2 regions of the Sporosarcina koreensis genome follow, and region 1 is predicted to be linked to the other one. Evidence: riboswitches for the same ligand, from Rfam matches in the RefSeq annotation. Region 1 holds a riboswitch; the other holds the start of a gene.

What was found. A riboswitch is a leader RNA that binds a small molecule or an ion and turns the genes downstream of it on or off. The one in region 1 is predicted to bind FMN.
Region 2: it holds a riboswitch for FMN, as region 1 does, so the genes downstream of both, ACFPTP_RS08330 (ECF transporter S component) here and ribD (bifunctional diaminohydroxyphosphoribosylaminopyrimidine deaminase/5-amino-6-(5-phosphoribosylamino)uracil reductase RibD) in region 1, are expected to answer to the same signal.

The regions. Positions count from the first base shown of each region.
Region 1 is NZ_JBHSNP010000011.1:476,078-479,910, forward strand. It holds gene fni (type 2 isopentenyl-diphosphate Delta-isomerase) at 1-1,000, opposite strand, end outside; FMN riboswitch at 1,189-1,336, shown strand; gene ribD (bifunctional diaminohydroxyphosphoribosylaminopyrimidine deaminase/5-amino-6-(5-phosphoribosylamino)uracil reductase RibD) at 1,397-2,482, shown strand; gene ribE (riboflavin synthase) at 2,483-3,136, shown strand; gene ACFPTP_RS09000 (bifunctional 3,4-dihydroxy-2-butanone-4-phosphate synthase/GTP cyclohydrolase II) at 3,149-3,833, shown strand, end outside.
Region 2 is NZ_JBHSNP010000011.1:343,050-346,882, forward strand. It holds gene ACFPTP_RS08325 (hypothetical protein) at 1-1,011, shown strand, start outside; FMN riboswitch at 1,092-1,222, shown strand; gene ACFPTP_RS08330 (ECF transporter S component) at 1,444-2,025, shown strand; gene ACFPTP_RS08335 (LptM family lipoprotein) at 2,598-2,975, shown strand; gene ACFPTP_RS08340 (hypothetical protein) at 3,388-3,833, opposite strand, start outside.

The DNA of each region.
Region 1 (3,833 bases):
GAAGTTCAGCCAACGTAGATGCACCAATCCCAAACATAGCCATACGAAGCTCCAATTCTTTCGTTTCCATGACTCTCATTACATCTTCGGGAGATTGTGTCGCTTCTTTCAGGATGAATCTTCCGAAACCGACAACATCGGCACCTAAAGCGATCGTTTTTGCGGCGTCCAGGCCAGTGGACATGCCGCCACTTGCAACAATCGATTGCTCGCCGATTTTTTCACGGACAGAAACGACACAATCCACTGTCGGAATGCCCCATACGCTGAATGTTTCGGCAGCGGCCTGTTTAACCGGATCCGTCGAACGGTATTTTTCCACTTGGCTCCAAGACGTTCCGCCTGCACCAGCTACGTCGATGAAAGACACACCAACACCCGTAAGCTTTTTAGCCGTCGCTCCATCGATTCCCCAACCGACTTCCTTGACGCCTACTGGCACTTCCAATACCTTAGTCAACTCTTCAATCTTTACTAATAGATCCTTGAAGTTCAAATCTCCATTTGGTTGAATGACTTCCTGGAGGCTGTTCAAGTGTAGCACCAACGCATTAGCATCTGTCATTTCGATGATCTGCCGGCATTGATCGACACCGAATCCGTAATTCAATTGAACAGCACCTAAATTGGCGATAATCGGAACCGATGGCGCATATTGTCTCACTTGGAATGAAGCCCGATGTTCTTCGCTTTCAATTAATGCGCGCATTGATCCTAAGGCTAATATCCAACCTTTTTCTTCTGCAGCGAGCGCCAAGTTCCGATTGATTGTTTCCGCGAAAGCCGCCCCGCCAGTCATGGAACTAATCATGAAAGGCGTTGGACGTACTTCGTCAATAAATTTACTTTCGATCGAGATTTCATTAAAGTCAATTTCAGGTAAAGCGTTATGAATGAAATGAATTCTTTCCAGTCCGGTTGTAATTTGGTTTCCTGTCACTTTTTCGTTGAGCGTGATTTCGATATGCTCCGCTTTCCGCTGATGGATCGAACCAGTCATTTACCAACATCCCTCTTCCCTAGCACGAAGATACGACCCGCGCTTTTTCTTGCCATTTTTAATTATAAGTTAACCAACTTAATATTTCAGCTATTTGTCATCATATCATGCGTGCAATGCATTTAAAATAAATCAGTAACTTGGCAACCATTTCCGAAGTATGTTAAATTGGAATCGGTTAAGTCAAAACGATTCTTCGGGGCAAGGTGAAATTCCTTACCGGCGGTGATCAAGCGCATAGCTTGTCAGTCCGTGACCCGTTCTTCCCTACGGAAGACGGTGGAGCTGGTGAAACTCCGGCACCGACAGTTACAGTCTGGATGGGAGAAGTTGTTCGTATTTGAAGGCCATGCCCAATTTATCCGCCCTTTCTCTAGAAAAGAAAGGGGGAATTCGATGGACCACGACGATTATATGAAGTTAGCCTTAGATCTTGCAAAGCTTGCAGATGGACAAACGTCACCGAATCCACTTGTCGGTGCTGTTTGTGTCAAAAACGGCCAAATCATAGGGACAGGCACGCATATGCAAGCGGGAACGCCTCATGCCGAAGTGCACGCCCTCAATATGGCCGGGTTGAATGCAGACGGCGCAGATCTATACGTCACGTTGGAACCATGTGCACATGTCGGTAAGACACCAGCATGCACGGAGGCCATCCTCTCAAGCGGCATTCGCCGCGTATTCATCGCGTCCAATGATCCGAATCCTGCCGTTAATGGCAAAGGGATTAGGCTTCTTAGGGATGCCGGAATTGAAGTGACCACCGATTTATGCAAAGAAGAGGCGGATTTTAGCAACCGGGCATTTTTTCATTTTATTCAACAACAAAAACCCTACGTCACATTGAAGGCAGCCGCCACTCTCGACGGCCGTCTTGCAACGCAAAATGGGAACAGCAAATGGATTACGTCTGAAAGTTCAAGACATGATGTCCATACCCTCCGCCATACCCATGATGCAATACTCGTAGGGGTGAATACCATTCTTCACGATAACCCTTTCCTCACCACCCGTTTGCCCCATGGTGGAAAGAACCCAATTCGAATTATTTTAGATAGGCATCTTAGGACGCCTGAAACAGCGAATGTCATACAGGACCAAGCTGCTGAGACAATCATCTTTACGCTGGAATCCGATGGGATGCGTGCTTTTTCCGATTTCCCATTGGTCCAAGTGGAATCGATCCCGCGACATGTCGATTTTTTAAATGAAGTCCTATCCAGGCTTGCCAATAGAGGCATCATGACACTGCTAGTGGAAGGCGGTAGCCAGGTCCATACTAGCTTCATTCAATCACGTCTTGCGAATGAACTGTATTTGTATATGGCACCGAAATTAGTCGGTAACGGCCCTTCCCTATTCATGGATCAGAGCCGTTCATCCATTGCTGAATCGGAATCGCTCCGTATTATCGATGTGAAGCAGTTTGGAGAAGATATCCGGCTTCATGCACTTTTCCCGATTGGAGGTGCAAGCTGATTGTTTACAGGCATTGTTGAAGAAATAGGAACCGTTCATACGATAAAAAAAGGTTCTACTTCGATGCAATTGACGATTAGATGCAGTCATGTGCTATCTGACGTAAAAAAAGGAGATAGCATTTCCGTCAATGGCGTCTGTCTTACCGTATCTGAGTTTTCGAAAACCGAATTCATCGCGGACGTCATGCCGGAAACGTTTAAAGCTACTACGCTTTTCACACTGAATCCCGGAAGTCATGTGAACTTGGAGCGTGCGATGGCCGCGAACGGCCGATTTGGAGGTCATTTTGTCACTGGCCATGTCGACTGCATCGGTGAAATTGTTGCAGTCCGCCCAATTGAAAATGCAGTCTATATGGACATCCAGATGGAACCAGAACTTCATTCGCATCTAGTTCCGAAAGGTTCCATAACGGTCGACGGCACCTCTTTGACCATATTCGGCATCTCGGAACAAGGGTTTACAATATCCCTTATTCCCGTAACGCAAGCCGATTCCGTTCTTGGACATAAGCGTGTTGGAGACTACGTCAATGTGGAATGCGACATCCTTGCGAAATATTTGGAGCGAATCTTCTCCAAGAAACAAACTACTGAACCGACCGGCGGGTTGACGATGGATGTACTTGCCAAAAGCGGATTTTTGGATTGAGAGGTGTTGGAAATGTTTAGTACGGTAGAAAAAGCGATCGAGGAATTGAAAAAAGGAAAAGCAATCATCGTTGTGGATGATGAAAGCCGTGAAAACGAAGGTGATTTCGTAGCGCTTGCTGACTTTGCAACGCCTGGGATGATCAATTTTATGGCTTCGGAAGGACGCGGCCTCATATGCATCCCGATTGAACAACAGCTGGCAGACCATCTGGATTTGGCGCCTATGACGAATAAGAACACCGATGCCCACGGGACTGCATTCACAGTCAGCATCGATCATGCATCTTGCCATACAGGTATTTCTGCATTTGAACGTTCGGAAACGATCATGAAAATGCTTCAAGCAGACGTGAAGCCTTCCGATTTCAGAAGACCTGGACATATTTTCCCGTTGGTGGCGAAAGACGGCGGTGTGTTGGAGCGCCCGGGTCATACCGAAGCAGCAATCGACCTTGCCCGTCTTGCAGGAGCAACTCCCGCGGGCGTCATTTGTGAAATCATGAATGGCGACGGAACGATGGCACGTGGTAAAGAACTCGTGGAAATTGCCAAGCGACATGAGCTTGTCATATTGACGATTGAACAATTGATTGCATATAGAAAGCGTAATGAAACACTCATTGAAAGGGTCGTCGATATTCACTTGCCTACTCAATATGGTGATTTTACCGCTATCACGTATATAGAAAAGTTGA
Region 2 (3,833 bases), 130 kb from region 1:
CTCATCAGTTTACTTGTCCCCTCAATGCTCAACAACAAGGATGGAGCAATGGAGGATGCAGGGGCCCCTCGGTCACTTTCTATCGAAAGGTCTATGGACCCCTCATCTGAAAATGAAACAATGGAGGAAGCAGATACATTTGATACGTCTGAAGCGAAGGAATCTGCTGCAATGACTTTCGCGACTGTTGAAAGCCATGTAGTGCTCGCTGACGAGCTGCATGATATTCGAGCTTTCCAAATTGGATTAGTGGAATCAGCGAATGTCATTCCAATCACATTATTAATTCCTGAATCGACTATCCAGTCCGATTTTCCGGAAGGGAATCCGGGCGTTATTGATCTATATAATAAATATGCAGCCGTAATTCCGGAAGAAGAGTTTGGGTTCGATGACTACCATCCGTATAAAGGGACTTTGTCTGTGGAAAATGGCATTCTTCATCACCAGATTCCGGATGACCATGCGTATGACTTGTCGTCCGCTCCGAATGAAGTTTATCTTAAAACGATGCGTGACACTTTTTCCGAATTTGGCAAACTACAGCTCATAGACGAAAAAGGGAATCCAACTTCTTTTGAAAGTGTCGGAAAATCAGATCCAGTCGAATTGAAACAACCATTCCCTTATTACAAATATACAATGCCTTCCGGAAAGGTTTATTTAGCTCCTTACAATCCGCTGAATACAACAGATACGGTAGCTGAAGGGCTTGTCGAGATGAAAGAAGTGAATGGGAATATTGTTGAGTCTTTAATCCCCGGTAATGTGGACTATGATGTACAGGAAGAAGATAATATTGCCGTTATTACATTCAAAGAACAATTGGATGTCAACGCCTTTGATCAGAATACAATAAATCAGATGATTGAAGGATTCATGATGACTGCTAAAGGGTATGACAAACAAGTTCGTCTTGAAAACGTAGTTCAAGAGAGCTTCGGCAAGTATGATCTTACAAAAGCGTTGCCGATGCCGCTTGGCAGTAATCCAATATGGTTCACTCCATAATCACGTAAGAAGCATCTTGTAAACAGTTGAGTTTACAAGATGCTTCTTTTTAGGTACAATAGACTTGTAACATAATATTGATTCATCTTCGGGGCAGGGTGTAATTCCCGACCGGCGGTAATGGAAGTCCACTTCCTAGCCCGCGAGCTTAACAGCTGATCCCGGTGTGATTCCGGAGCCGACAGTATAGTCTGGATGGGAGAAGGTGAAGGTGCAGCCGTCTTTTTGTGATGTCCACAAAAAGGGTGCTTATTTAAGTATGGGTACGTATTTAGGGATAAATTCCTTTTAGCAAACCCTTATTTAATGATGCCTTTTAAACTCTCCCTGAAGCGAATTTGCTTTAGGGATTTTTTATTGGACAATTCATTAACAAAAAACGGTCAGATCTTTCCTCTTTTGAAGTGAATCGCAAAAGGAGAGAGGGTTAACATGAACAACAAGAAATTACGCAGGATGATTCTCATCGCAATACTGGGAAGCATTTCGACGGTATTGATGCAGTTGAATTTCCCGCTGCCGGCATTGCCTGCATTCCTCAAGATCGACTTCAGTGAAATTCCGGCTGTGTTAGCAATCATGACAATGGGACCGGTCGCAGGAATCGCCGTAGAACTGCTGAAAAACGTACTGCATTGGTTTTTATCGGGCAGCCCGACTGGCGTGCCGGTAGGAGAGATTGCAAACTTTGCAACGGGCATTCTATTCATCATGCCGATCTATTTCATTTTCAAGAAAGTGCAAAACACAAAAGGACTGACAGCTGGTATTATTGCCGGTACAGTTTCCATGGCAGTCGGAATGAGTGCATTGAATTACTTCGTATTCCTGCCGATGTATGTGTACTTCATGAATATGCCTGCCTACACTGGCGATGCAATGTTCAACGTGATTGTACTAGGAATTCTTCCGTTCAACTTGATAAAAGGCATCATGCTGATGGTCATTTCATTGCTGCTGTATAAGAGCATGAGCAAATGGATCGACCAACAAAACCGTCAGTTGACGATGTAATAAATATAAAATTCGCGAGTATGTGAACAGCTTATTGTTCGCATGCTCGTTTTTATATTTTAAATATGGTGAAACTAAAGTGTCTTATCATTCGTACATAATTTACGGAGGGTTATCAAGATGAAAAATAAAACATGGATTTTTTCCGGCTTTACACTGCTATTTATAACTTTGCTAATGGTCTATGATTTTTTTCCTGAGTTAAACGGATTTATTCGAATATCGAAGCCGATTTTCATTGGCCTCGTCTTACTTATTTTGTTTTCCGGATTCTTTTTAAATCGTAGCGATAAAGAGTCTTCTCCTAAATCAGATTTAATACGTCAAGTCATTCTAACATCGTATTTGTTAGTGTTAATCATCGTGTTTACACTGTTAGGAGGTATCTCTCAAGTAGGAATATCGCTGTCCAATCCCTTTCTTTGGATTGTTCTTATGATCTTTGTTTATGAACATATCAAGCAATATAAAAAAATGCGAACCGGCCAATCGACTTTGACCCCGTAAAATAATTTCACGAGAATGCATTTGCGTGCGTTCAGCAACACGAATTAGACGAGGGAGTGAAATAGGTGAAAAGGTTATTCTTAGTAATGTTTTTGGTTCTGACAACCTTGTCCTTGTCAGCTTGTACACAGAAAAATTTTAGCTTTGCCGAAGTGGATAACGTTCCGAAAAAAGTAAAGGAGGCAATAAATCCTGACGAGCGACTTCAAGTGATTAACAGAAGCGGCAAAATATATTACATTGTTTTTCAGTCTCAAGAAGACGTTAAAGCCAGTTTGGAAACTGTGGATACGACAGCACTTGTCAAGCTAGACGAAGTGGATGCGAAAGATAACGATGTAAGACAATATGTTTATTCATTAACAATGGATCAGGAACATGACACGATAGAGATTCAAGTTAATGATGAATCCATGGCTTATCCAGTGACTATTATTGACTAACGGGTGTTCTACAAACGGACGCTTTTTTTCGGTCTTGCTTTGAACTTTAGCAGAGGAAATGGTGAGGAAAATAGATGAGTAATAGTATTATTAGATTCATCTGCCCATTTTCCAAGAAAAAATTGTAACATTTCACCAAAATTAATCTTATGAGTTTTAAAGGAGGAAGAAATATTGCTATCATTTGTGTCTATGATCTTTTTTCTTGTCTACGTTATAGCCATCGTTTTCGTCGCTTACTTTTTAATCACAGTAATTTTATTTATGAAAAAGAAAAATCAAAATGATGAATTACTACTTCAAAAAATTGATGAGGTTTCACAAAGATTAGATGAATTAAAAAGGAAATAAAGGAAGTGACGAGGAAGAACAGATGAAGAAGTACATAAAAAAGACCAATAAGTGGTCTTTTTTAAAGGGGAAAATCTAAAGTTTTAAGTAATGGATCAATTTCTGTTTTAAACGTAAAAAAATAAGGCTTATTTTCATCGTCAAATAAGAGTAAATATGGAACTTCATCTTCTGGAAAAATAAAAATAACTTCAGCAATCACAGCATTTATCCATTTGTTTTCTAATCGAAGAGATGGCGTCAAGGGGATTTTTAGCATATAACCTTTGTCTGGAAACGGATTGAATTTTATAACCACATTATCAATTTCTTTAATTATTTTTTCAGCTTCTAATTGTGTCTTGGGATTTGTTGGGATTGTTATTATCTTATTTTTTTCAATATCAAGAAGTTCAATATTCGCGATGCCTTGGGAACTTACTTTAATTAGATCTGGTGGTTCGAGGCTATCTAAATGTTGTTCCAAATCCTTTATTCGTTCATGTATATTTTTATCACTATTGATTT